DNA from 3 places in the Mesorhizobium sp. KACC 23794 genome. Region 1 is predicted to be linked to each of the others. Evidence: predicted binding sites of a transcription regulator. Region 1 holds the regulator's gene; each other region holds the start of a gene.

Region 1 (4,125 bases):
GGGGCCGAAGGCGAGATTGCCGCCGCATTGGTGGTCGGCGTGCGCGCGGGCATTCCAAACGACGTCAGCGAGGCGCTGCGGCGCACCGGCCTCTATCACATCATCTCGATCTCCGGCCTGCATATGGCGCTGGTCGCCGGCGTGGTGATCGCGGCGCTGAGGGCGGGCTTCGCGCTTTTCCCCGGCGTTTCGTCGCGCCGGCCGGTCCGCAAATATGCGGCGTTGGCCGGCCTTGTCGCGATTGCCGCCTATCTTGCGATCTCCGGCGGCGAGGTCGCGGCGCAGCGCAGTTTCCTCATGCTGGCCGTCATGCTGATCGCGCTGGTGTTCGACCGGGCGGCGCTGACCATGCGCAACCTGGCCATCTCGGCCATCATCGTGCTGGCGATCACCCCGCACGAGGCGATCGGTCCAAGTTTCCAGATGTCCTTCGCGGCGACGGCCGCCCTTGTCGGCGCCTACGCATTCTGGACGCAACGGCGCACCGGGTCCGGACCTTTCCACCACCCGAAACGAGGATGGGTTTCGATCGCGGCGCGGCATGTCGGCGCGTTGGTCGTCGGGCTGCTCCTGACGTCGCTGGTCGCCGGCCTCGCCACGGCTGCCTTCGGCGCCTATCATTTCCAGCGGATCGCGCCGCTGAGCCTCGCCGCAAATCTCGCCGCGATGCCGATCGTGTCGCTGCTGGTCGTGCCTTTTGCAGTGCTTGCGGCAGTCGCCATGCCATTCGGCCTCGACGGGCCGTTCCTGGACGTGATGGGCAAGGGCATCACGGCGATGATCGTTGTGGCGGAATGGTTTTCGGCGCGTTCGCCGATCGACGCGGTTGGCCTGATATCGGGAAAGTCCGTGGTGCTGCTGACCATCGCGCTGATCGTGGCGACAGTGGCGACGACGTGGCTGCGGTTTCTCGCGCTGCCGTTCGCGCTTGCCGGCCTGCTGACGCTCGGCGCGACGCGCACCCCCGACGTGCTGATATCGGAGGACGGGCGGCTGGTGGGCTATCGCACCAGCGAGAGCCTGATGGCCGTCAACAGGCCACGGCCCAACGCCTTCACAGCCGAGAACTGGAAAAGAACGCTGCAGGCCTATGGAATTCACAAGCCGACCAGGGATGTCGGTCCCGATCCGCCAGCGCCTTCCGCAGGCGTCAAGACGGCGAAGGCCGTCTACAAGAAAAGCAATGCAGGCAGGGACGAGGGCAATGGCCCTTCGCCCGGTGGGTCCTTATCGTCAAGGCGGATAGCCTTGGTTCAAAACCCCTATGCCGGGAATCTAACCGTTGCGTCATTCGAGGATGCAACAGACGGGGGCGCGGACGATTCATCGAGCGCCTTCCTGTGCGACGACGTCACCTGCGTCGCATGGCATCCGTCAGGCATCGCCATCATCCACACATCCGATCCGGAAGAAGCGCGGATCGCCTGTTCTTTTGCCGGCGTCATAATCCTCGACAACGCGACCGTGCCGCTGAAATGTGCCAACCCTGCCGTTGCCGTGGTCACCAAACGCGACCTCGCCCGGCATGGCAGCGCGGCGGTCCACCTGCCGTCCAGCGACGGGCAACCCGGTGAAGTTCGTTTCGCCATCCGCTCGCCGGACCGCCCATGGCACAGACACAGAATATTCTCGCGCGAGGCTCGCGGGCTTCCGCCCTACCAAGGCAAGGCGCGCCCGCAGGCGCCGCCGGAAAATCAGTAGCGGCGGATCAGCCCGACCAGTTTTCCCTGAACGCGAACGCGGTCCGGACCGTAGATGCGGGTCTCATAGGCCGGGTTAGCAGCTTCGAGCGCGATCGAAGCGCCCTTCCTGCGAAAACGCTTCAGCGTTGCTTCCTGGTCGTCGACCAGCGCCACGACGATCTCGCCGGGCATGGCTGTATTGGCGTTGCGGATGATCACCGTATCGCCGTCGAGGATACCGGCTTCGATCATCGAATCGCCCCTGACCTCCAGCGCATAATGGTCGCCGCCGGACAGCATTTCCGGTGGAACCGATATGGAATGCGTCCGATGCTGGATCGCATCGATCGGCACGCCGGCCGCGATGCGGCCCATGACGGGGATCGATATCCCGGAACCCGAATCGTCATTGCCGGCGACGCGGGACGGTTCCGCCGGGCGCTTGCCAAGGCTGCCCTCGATCACGCTCGGCGAGAATTTTCTCGCCGCATTGAGGCCGGGCGCGATCGAGTCCGGCAACCGAAGCACTTCCAGCGCCCGCGCCCGGTTCGGCAGCCGGCGAATGAAGCCGCGTTCCTCCAGCGCCGTGATCAGCCGATGGATTCCGGATTTCGACGCCAGATCAAGGGCTTCTTTCATCTCGTCGAAGGAGGGAGGAATGCCGGACTCCTTCAATCTCTCGTGGATGAATAGCAAGAGTTCGTGTTGCTTGCGCGTCAGCATCTTGGCCCCGTCAAGAATCACACCAAAAACAAAACCAGAACAAAACACTATCTGTTCCAGTTGTGTTCCGCAACCGTTAAATATCGGGTTAAGACGGGGGCAACCATGATGCGGAAATCAAGAATCTGCGATGGCAAATCGCGTCCAGGTCTGAGGCAGGCTGACGCTGTCCGCGCGCATGGTGTTCGAGTTCAGGCCTCTTCCCACAGATATTGCAGCAACTCACGGTCGTAACCCGAACTGGCGCGGAAAAGCTGCCGCGTATAGGCATGCTCGAACCGTCCGGCGGCCAGGTCGGCGCTGGCCAAGGTCTCGAGAATGCGGCCGCGGTTCATCACCGCGACACGGTCGCACATGTAGGAAACTACAGCCAGATTATGGCTGACCATGATGGTGGTGAAGCCGCGTTCGCGCCGCAGGCGCCGCAAGAGGTTGAGCACTTCCGCCTGCACGGACACGTCGAGCGCCGAGGTCGGTTCATCCAGAAGAAGCACGCGCGGCTCCAAAATGATGGCGCGGGCGATCGCCACGCGCTGGCGCTGGCCGCCGGAAAGCTGGTGCGGGAAGCGGAAGCGGTGTTCCGGCTTCAGCCCGACATCGGCCAGCGCGCGCTCGACACGCTTTTCCACGTCGGGCAGCCCGTGGATGCGCGCCGGCTCGGACAGCACCTTGTCGACGGTATGGCGCGGGTGCAGCGAGCCATACGGGTCCTGGAATACCATCTGGATCAAGCGTCGTTGCGCATGGCTGCGTGTCGGCGCGACAACGGTGCCGCCGATGCGGATGGTCCCGGAGTAGTCGCCGATCAGCCCGGCGATCGCGTTGAGCACCGTCGATTTGCCCGAACCGGATTCGCCGACCAGACCGAACGCCTCGCCCTCCTCAATCGAAACCGACACCTCTCGGACCGCGCTGAGCCGGCGCGCGCCCTTGCCGAAGCTGATGCCGAGGTTTTCGATCGCGATCATCGGCGCGGTCATCTTGCCCAACTCGCATCGCGTTGCAGCACGGGCAGTTCCGGCCGGTCGTCGCCGAGCCGCGGCGAGGAGGCGAGCAGCCCCTTGGCATAGGGATGCTGGACCCGGTGGAGTTCACTCGCCTTGACGGTTTCGACGACCTTGCCGGCATACATGATCATCACGCGGTCGCAGAAGGCCGACACCATGCCGAGGTCGTGGCTGATCAGGATCAGGCTCATGCCGCGCTCGCGCACCAGGTCGTCGAGGATGGCGAGCACCTGCAACTGCACCGTCACGTCGAGCGCCGAGGTCGGCTCGTCGGCGATCAGCAGTTGCGGCTCGGGGATGAGCATCATCGCGATCATCACCCGCTGGCCCATGCCGCCGGAAAGCTGGTGTGGATAGAGGTGATAGACCGCCTCCGGATCGCGGATCTTGACCGCCTTCAGCGCCTCGATGCTTTTTGCGCGGGCAAGCGCCCGATCTTTTGCGACATGCAGCCGAAACGCCTCCTCGATCTGCTGGCCGACGGTCATCACCGGATTGAGCGAGAATTTGGGGTCCTGCAACACCATGGAGATGCGCTTGCCACGGATCTTCGGCATCTCCTTTGCCGGCACCTTGAGCAGGTCCAGACCCATGAAGGAAAGCCGGTCGGCGCTGACGCGGCCGGGCGGCGGCACGAGCCGCATGATCGAGCGGCCGGTCAGCGATTTACCGGAACCCGATTCGCCGACGATGCCCAGCCGCTCACGGCCGAG
Region 2 (4,125 bases), 1.1 Mb from region 1:
CACTGGTTGATGTCGTAGCTGGCGTTCTTCAGGTCGCCCTTCTCGTCGAAGGTCACCTCGCCGATGACCGTATTGATCGGCTGGCCGTTCTTCAGCGCCTCGGCAACCTTCGCCGGATCGTCGCTGCCCGCCCGTTCGACGCCTTGAGCGATCGCCTGGATCACCGCGTAGGAGAACAGCGTAAAGCCTTCCGGAACGAAACCGCCGGCCTTGATCTTCTCGATCGCCGCCTTGGCTTCAGGCTTGGCCTGCGGGTCGGACGGGAACACGAACATAGTGCCCTCGCCGGCCGGACCGGCAACCTGCCAGAATTCCGGCGAGGCGATCGAGTCCGGCATGATCAGCTGGAACTTCAGATTCTGCTCGGCCGACTGGCGCAGGATCAGGCCGGCCTCGGGGTGATAACCGCCGAAATAAACAACGTCGGCCTTGAGATCCTTGAGTTTTGTGACCAGCGCGGCGTAGTCCTTCTCCCCGGCATTGATGCCTTCGTAGAGCACTTCCTTGAGCCCGCCGGCATTCATGGTCGCCTTGACGGCGTCGGCGACGCCCTGGCCGTAGGCGCTCTTGTCATGCAGGACGACGACGTTCTTGCCCTTGTACTTCTCGGCGATCCACGGGCCGATGAAGGCGCCCTGCGCGTCGTCGCGGGTGTAGAGCCGCATGATGGTGTTCCAGCCCTTGGCCGCCGCGTCGTCGGTCATGACGGGATTGGAGGAGGCAGGGCTCATCATCAGCACGCCGGCTTCGGCATAGACGGCGGAGGCAGGAATGCTCGAACCCGAGCAGGCATGGCCGTCGACGAACATGATGCCGTTGGCGACGATCCGGTTGGCAACCGAAACCGCCTGCTTGGGATCGCACTGGTCGTCCTCGATCGAAAGCTTGATCTGCCGTCCGCCGACGCCGCCGGCCGCGTTGATCGCGTCGGCCGCCGCCTGCGCGCCCTGCTTGAACTGATCGCCGATGGTGGCGAGCTGGCCGGTCATCGGGCCGGCGACGGCAATGTTGAGGTCGTCGGCGAAAGCCGGCGTGCCCAGCACGATGCCGAGGGCTGCCGCGCTCAGAAGTCGTGTCAATCTCATGATATTTTCCTCCTTTGCCGCAGGCTCTGCTGGCCGGCGGATCGTTTCGTAAGTCCCGAATGCCATTTAGCAGTGCCGGCGCGGCAGGGCCAGCATCATCCGGCGCATGGTCCATGGTCGCGACGAACGCGAAACGCCGCGCCGGCCTCTTTCGGGCCGCCACGGCGTTTTCTGTCGTCCTGCCTGCCTGTCGCCGGCCGCGCGGCTATTGCCGTCTTCGGCCTTTTTTTCGCGAGCGCGTTGGAGCGCGCATCCCTCGCCAAGGTTAGTATCGTTTCAGTGCATGGTCATCCATTCGCGCGCTTGGCGCAGCGCCTGGGCGATCTCCAGTTTCGACATCGCGGCCGACAGTTCGGAGCGCAGCACCGCGGCACGGTCGGAGCCCTTGATCGCGGCGATATTGAACCATTTGTGCGCGGCGACGATGTCGACCTCGCAATCACGGCCCGAAGCATACATCAGCCCGAGTTCGCAAAGAATGTCGGCCTGCGCCGTGGTGCCTGCCGTTCCGAAGTCCGCGTCGAAGATTTCAAACCGTGCCATCTGACTTGTCCCTGTCCCTTTTCCCGAGAGCCCCGGCTGTCCCGTCCGGTTCGCTCTTCCGATGCTTCGAAGAATGCCGGGAAGGCTTGAAACCGGCGTTAAGCGGCGTCCTTAACCGGCGGCAAACAAAACAAAAACAAGTGGTAAACCTCGGAATTCATTAAGGATCGCAAGCCTTGGGGAGCCCGGTTTATCGCGAAAATTTTCCGAAAATTTACGCTGGCGAATTCAACCCTTCCTTCACCACGAATTCGGGTCGTGCGCGGCGATGCGTGTCGAATTCGCTGTCAGGGCTTCAGGTTTTCGTCGATCCCAGCGGTCCAGGCCGGTCGACAAATTCAACGGGGCTGCCGCAGCGTCACCGGCTTTTCGCGCGACACGTCTTCGTCTAGCTTACGTTTGCGTAAGATGCCGAACGTCGAACCGAACACCAAAGGGAGGACCCTATGCTTCGCAGGATGACGATGACGGCCGCGGCCATGATGCTTGGAATCGGCGCCGCCTATGCGGACCCCATAGAGGGCAATTGGCGAACACAGAGCGGCGAAACCGCGGCGATCAGCGATTGCGGCGGCGGCTTCTGCATCACGCTGAAGACCGGCAAATACAAGGGCAAGGGGATCGGCAAGATGAGTGCCGAAGGCGGCGGCGCTTATTCCGGCTCGATCACCGATCCAGCCAAGGACAAGACCTATTCCGGCAGCGGGACACTTTCCGGCGGTTCGCTGAAGATGAAGGGCTGCGTGCTTGGCGGATTGATCTGCCGCAGCCAGACGTGGACGAAGCTGTAAGTGAATAGCGAATAGCGAATAGCGAATAGCGAATAGCGAATAGCGAATAGCGAATAGCACGCGTATCGCGATGCGCACCGATAGCGCAAACCCTATTCGCTACTCCCTATTCGCTATTCGCTCTCTGTCGCGAGTGCCGATACACGGCGCCGCCGCAGCGACACACGCCTAAAATAAGCTGAACCTAAAATGAACGTGAACCTCATGATGGGTTCAGCGCCGGCAGTGCATTTTCGAGGGCATCGAACGAATACGCCAAAGCCGAAAGCAAAGACCATGTCTCGCCCCTCTTCCAAGCCGCTCAAGATCGTTTCGCTGGTTCTGCGCGCCGCTCTGTTCAGCGCGGTGCTGGCTGTCCCGGTCCTTGCGATGCCGGCTTTCGGCAGCGACAGCGGTTCGGTGATAGAGGCCCCGACGTTGAAGAAGAAGGGCGCGGGTTTCGTGATTCTGGTCAGCTTGCAGAGGCGTTGACAGGTCGCCTTCGCGAATTGGTCCTGATTGGCTAATCTCTAGAAACACACAACGCCTCCCCCTCCCGCATGTCACATCGGCTCCCTATAATGGGTCATGGAAAAGCGAATCTATCCTGAACCGACCCAGAAAATCGTCTCGCCCGAGCCGTTTGTGCGCAAAACCTTCTCGGATGCCGGAGAGGCGGTGCAGGCGCTCAAGGGGCTCTATGCCCGCAACACCGATTTCCTGCGTTCCGCCTTCTCGGCGATCACCCGCGAAGGCGACCTCACCAGCCGCTACCGCGCCTACTATCCGGAGGTCGGCGTCACCACGGTGTCCTACTCGCAGGTCGACACCCGCCAGGCCTACGGCCACATGCCGGCGCCTGGCCAGTTCACCACGACGATCACAAGGCCGGACCTGTTCGAGACCTACCTGATCGAGCAGTTGCAGTTGATCATGAAGAACCACGGCGTGCCGGTGGTGGTGTCGGAATCCGACACGCCGATCCCCCTGCATTTCGCCTTCATCGAGGGCACGCATGTCGACGGCTCGGTGGCCGAGAAGCTGAAGCGCCCGATCCGCGACTTCTTCGACGTTCCCGACCTCGACGGTACCGACGACCTGATCGCCAACGGCACCTACGAGGCGGTTCCCGGCGAGCCGCGGCCGCTGGCGCCGTTCACCGCGCAGCGCATCGACTATTCGCTGCATCGTCTGCCGCACTACACGGCAACGACGCCGGATCATTTCCAGAACTTCGTGCTGTTCACCAACTACCAGTTCTACATCGACGAGTTCTGCGTCTATGCCCGCGACCTGATGGCGGAAGGCGGCGGGGGCTATACAAGTTTTGTCGAGCCCGGAAATCTGATCACGCCCGCCGGCCATAGCGGGCCGACCACCGGTTCGACGCCGCCGCGCACCCCGCAGATGCCGGCCTATCATCTGACCAAGCCGGGGCACGGCGGCATCACGATGGTCAATATCGGTGTCGGCCCGTCCAACGCCAAGACGATCACCGATCACGTCGCTGTGCTGAGGCCCCATGCCTGGCTGATGCTCGGCCACTGCGCAGGGCTGCGCAACACGCAGGCGCTGGGCGACTATGTGCTGGCGCACGCCTATGTGCGCGAGGATCATGTGCTCGACGCAGACCTTCCCGTCTGGGTGCCGATCCCGGCGCTGGCGGAAGTCCAGGTGGCATTGCAGGATGCCGTGGCCGAGGTGACCGGCCTCGACGGCTACGACCT
Region 3 (4,125 bases), 730 kb from region 1:
GCCCCGCGCCATGTACCTGCATCGCGACGGCGCCGATACCGGTTACCGCTTCCATGGCACGATCCAGCCCTGGAGCATCGGCACGGACGCCTCGTCGGGCTGCATCCGCATGTTCAACGAGGACGCGATCGACCTCTACCAGCGCTGCCCGATCGGCACCGCGGTGCAGGTGCTGCCGCACCTTGCCGAGCAGGCGCAGCGTTCGATCTCCAAACCCGAAGAAATCGAAGCCCAGTAGGATCGCCGCCATGATCGCCCGCCACGACGCCTTCCGGCGGCTTCTCGCCGCCGGTCTGCTGGTCACGCTTGCCGCCTGCACCACCGCGAAGCTGGAAACGCCGGAAGCGCCGGGCGTTAATCCCAACGAGGTCGGCAACACCAACGACCCCGCCGCCGGCTTCGCCAATGCCGGACCGGGCAGCGAAGAGGATTTCATCCTCAATGTCGGCCGCCGCACCTTCTTCACCTCCGGCTCGGCCGAACTCGACTCGGTGGCGCGCGCCACGCTCGACAAGCAGGCGGCGTTCATGCAGCAGAATCCGCGCTGGCTGATGAAACTGCAGGGTTTCGCCGACGATCCCGGCTCCGAGTCTGCACAACTGGCTTTGTCGCAGAAGCGCGCCGACGCCGCCATGCGCTACCTCGTCTCGAAGGGCGTCGATCCCAAGCGCATGTGGGCGAAAGGCTATGGCAAGGAGCGCCTGGTCCGCGCCTGCACCGAAAATTCCTGCCGCGTGCAGAACCGCCGCGTCGTCTCCAACCTGCGCAACGAATACGACACGCCGTAGCTATCCTCCCCCCTTGAGGGGGAGGTGCCCGCGAAGCGGGCGGAGGGGGTACTCGCAGAAGGCACCGCCCGAACGTCGAGCACTGCCGCGGCGACCCCACCCGGTCGGACTGCGTCCGGCCACCCTTCCCTCAAGGGGGGGAGGGAAGCCGGTGCGTCACGCCTCCAGAAACCGTATCCGGTTTCCGAACGGGGCGATGACCTCGCATTCGACGCCCCAATCCTGCCGCTGCAGGCCGGGCCGGTTGTATTTATAGTCCTTGGCGACGAGCGACTTCTGCCACGCCTCGACGCCCTTCATGTAGACCAGCATGTTGGCGCCCGGGCTGGCGTCGCCCGAATGTTCGGAAAGATGCAGTTTTAGCGCGCCGCGCGACACCTGGCAGTAGAGCGGCATAGTCGTCTCGAAGCGGTGCTCCCAGTCGAGCGTCATGCCGAGGAAACCGAGATAGAAATCGCGCGCCCTCGCCTCGTCGAAGATTCGGATGATCGGCGCCGGCGGCTCGAAGCGCCACGCATCCGTCTCCTTTCCCTCGATCTTCGCCGACAGCACGTTCCAGCTTGCCAGCCCGAACTGTTTCGCCACGATCTCCAGCGCCTGGCTGTGGCTGACCGTCAGATCGGCGGCGGCAAGCGCCTCGCGCATGGCTTTCGCCATCGCCTTCGCGTCACGATAATTTCGCATGATTCCGGTTCTCCAGCCCGGCGGAATCCTGCCTCAGCGCCCGCATTGCCGAAGTCTTCGCCGGAACCGTTCACCGGTTGGACTCTCTTGTTCCGACGCATTCGCCAAACCCTTACGGGCGCGGACTGCCGGCTGCATCGGGGCCGGCAGGAAAGCTACCGGCGGTGGCGCGCGGCGTCAACAAATCCGGCGCGGCGCCCGTTTGCCATATCCGGAAACCTCACGCGCTCTTGCGCGCCGCCTCCCGCCTCGGCAGCTTCCAGTTCGGCCGCGGAAAATGGCAGGTGTAGCCGTTCGGGTAGCGCTCGAGATAATCCTGGTGCTCCGGCTCGGCCTGCCAGAAATCGCCGGCCGGCGTCACCTCGGTCACCACCTTGCCCGGCCACAGCCCGGAGGCGTCGACATCGGCGATGGTGTCTTCCGCCACCCGCTTCTGCTCGTCATTGAGGTAGAATATCGCCGAGCGGTAGCTCGCGCCGACATCGTTGCCCTGCCGGTCGCGGGTGCTCGGGTCGTGGATCTGGAAGAAGAATTCGAGAATGTCGCGGTAGCTGATCTCAGCCGGATCGAACAGGATTTCGATCGCCTCGGCATGGCTGCCATGGTTGCGGTAGGTCGCGTTCGGCACGTCGCCACCTGTATAACCCACGCGGGTGGAAATGACGCCGGGATAGCGTCGTATCAAATCCTGCATGCCCCAGAAACAGCCGCCGGCAAGCACTGCGCGTTCGGTCGTCATGTCGTCGCTCCTTCGGTTGGGATTGCCCCATAGATAGGAAGTGCCGGCGGGAATTGGTAGCGCGCGGCCATACGCACAGGGTCAGGAGGAAAGAATTCCTCAATTCTCGATCATCCCCTCTTGCTTTCGGTACAAAACGGAAACGCTGCTGGCCTTTCGGCCCCGAATCACTACATTCGGGGGAATGGCCGGCCAGCCCGACGATATCCCTTTCTTCGACGACGACGCCCCGCGTCCGGCGCGTGGCGAGCCTGCGTCCGCGCGGCCGCCGCAATCCGGCGCTTCCGGCATCGCCGCGCGCGCCATGGCCGCAAGGCAGGGCCACAACAACGCGCCGGATTATCTGCGCGGCCTGAACCCCGAGCAGCGGCTGGCGGTGGAGACCACCGAAGGCCCGGTGCTGGTTCTGGCCGGCGCCGGCACCGGCAAGACCCGCGTGCTCACCACCCGCATCGCCCACATCCTCGCCACCGGCCGTGCCTGGCCGAGCCAGATCCTCGCCGTCACCTTCACCAACAAGGCGGCGCGAGAGATGAAGCAACGCGTCGGCATCCTGGTCGGCGAGCAGGTGGAAGGCATGCCATGGCTCGGCACCTTCCACTCGATCGGCGTAAAAATGCTGCGCCGCCATGCAGAGCTTGCCGGCCTGCGCTCCGACTTCACCATTTTGGACACCGACGACCAGATAAGGCTGCTCAAGCAACTGATCCAGGCGGAGGGGCTGGATGACAAGCGCTGGCCGGCCCGCCAGTTCGCGCAGATGATCGACGGCTGGAAGAACAAGGGGCTTGGCCCGGCCGAAATCCCCGAGGGCGATGCCCGCTCCTTCGCCAACGGAAAAGGCCGCGAACTCTACAAGGCCTACCAGGACCGCCTTGCGACGCTCAACGCCTGCGACTTCGGCGACCTCCTCTGCCACCCCATCCGGATTTTCCGAAAGCACCACGACGTGCTGGCGGAGTATCATCGCCGGTTCAAATACATCCTGGTCGACGAGTACCAGGACACCAACACCGCGCAGTACATGTGGCTGCGATTGCTGGCGCAGCGGCCGCAGACCGGACGCCCCACCTCCCCCTCGAGGGGGGAGGTCGCGCCGCGCAGCGGCGCGGGTGGCAGCGCTGAACGTCCAGTCGAAAGCGCCATCCACCCCACCCCGGACCTACGGTCCGACCCTCCCCCTCCAGGGGAGGGTAACTCGCGCCTTTCGGCCGAAGGCCGCAAGCCCGACCGGGCGTCGGCCGGTCAGGCCGCCCCCGCGGAGGGCCAGCCGCCGGAGGCGGCGGTACGGCCCGTGAGCGAAAACAAGGTCAACATCTGCTGCGTCGGCGACGACGACCAGTCCATCTATGGCTGGCGCGGCGCGGAAGTGGACAACATCCTGCGCTTCGACAAGGATTTTCCTGGCGCCACAATCATCCGCCTCGAACGCAACTACCGCTCCACCGCTCACATATTGGGCGCGGCCGCCCATCTCATCGCCCACAATGAGGGCCGCTTCGGCAAGACACTGTTCACCGATCGCAACGACCCCGAGGACGGCAAGGTCAACGTCCACGCCGCCTGGGACTCCGAGGAGGAAGCCCGCGCCATTGGCGAGACCATCGAGCAGTACCAGCGCCAAAACCACCTGTTGAACGACATGGCGATCCTGGTGCGCGCCTCCTTCCAGATGCGCGAGTTCGAGGACCGTTTCGTCACGCTGGGCCTGAACTACCGCGTCATCGGCGGCCCGCGTTTCTACGAGCGCCAGGAGATCCGCGACGCAATGGCGTATCTGCGCATCGTGGCTCAGCCCGCCGACGACCTCGCCTTCGAGCGCATCGTCAACGTGCCGAAGCGCGGGCTGGGCGAAAGCGCCGTGCGCCAGGTCCACGACACCGCCCGCGCACTCGGCATCCCGATGCTCGCCGC

What was found. Region 1 encodes LexA, which represses DNA repair genes until DNA is damaged. Its sites were predicted from a motif close to TGTTCNNNNTGTGTTCNG; they were not measured.
Region 2: ACSBOB_RS23490 (sel1 repeat family protein) is a predicted target of LexA. The motif match lies at 1,750-1,767, and genes of this name have one in related genera.
Region 3: ACSBOB_RS14580 (UvrD-helicase domain-containing protein) is a predicted target of LexA. The motif match lies at 2,339-2,356, and genes of this name have one in related genera.

Annotation. Positions count from the first base shown of each region.
Region 1 is NZ_CP197465.1:3,713,201-3,717,325, forward strand. Features, by position in the region: gene ACSBOB_RS18105 (ComEC/Rec2 family competence protein) at 1-1,701, shown strand, start outside; gene lexA (transcriptional repressor LexA) at 1,695-2,405, opposite strand; gene ACSBOB_RS18115 (ABC transporter ATP-binding protein) at 2,597-3,385, opposite strand; gene ACSBOB_RS18120 (ABC transporter ATP-binding protein) at 3,382-4,125, opposite strand, start outside.
Region 2 is NZ_CP197465.1:4,779,596-4,783,720, forward strand. Features, by position in the region: gene ACSBOB_RS23485 (ABC transporter substrate-binding protein) at 1-1,085, opposite strand, end outside; gene ACSBOB_RS23490 (sel1 repeat family protein) at 1,362-1,628, opposite strand; gene ACSBOB_RS23495 (DUF2147 domain-containing protein) at 2,075-2,419, shown strand; gene ACSBOB_RS23500 (hypothetical protein) at 2,696-2,890, shown strand; gene ACSBOB_RS23505 (AMP nucleosidase) at 2,987-4,125, shown strand, end outside.
Region 3 is NZ_CP197465.1:2,983,766-2,987,890, reverse strand. Features, by position in the region: gene ACSBOB_RS14600 (L,D-transpeptidase) at 1-238, shown strand, start outside; gene ACSBOB_RS14595 (OmpA family protein) at 249-788, shown strand; gene ACSBOB_RS14590 (glyoxalase superfamily protein) at 945-1,472, opposite strand; gene msrA (peptide-methionine (S)-S-oxide reductase MsrA) at 1,693-2,211, opposite strand; gene ACSBOB_RS14580 (UvrD-helicase domain-containing protein) at 2,396-4,125, shown strand, end outside.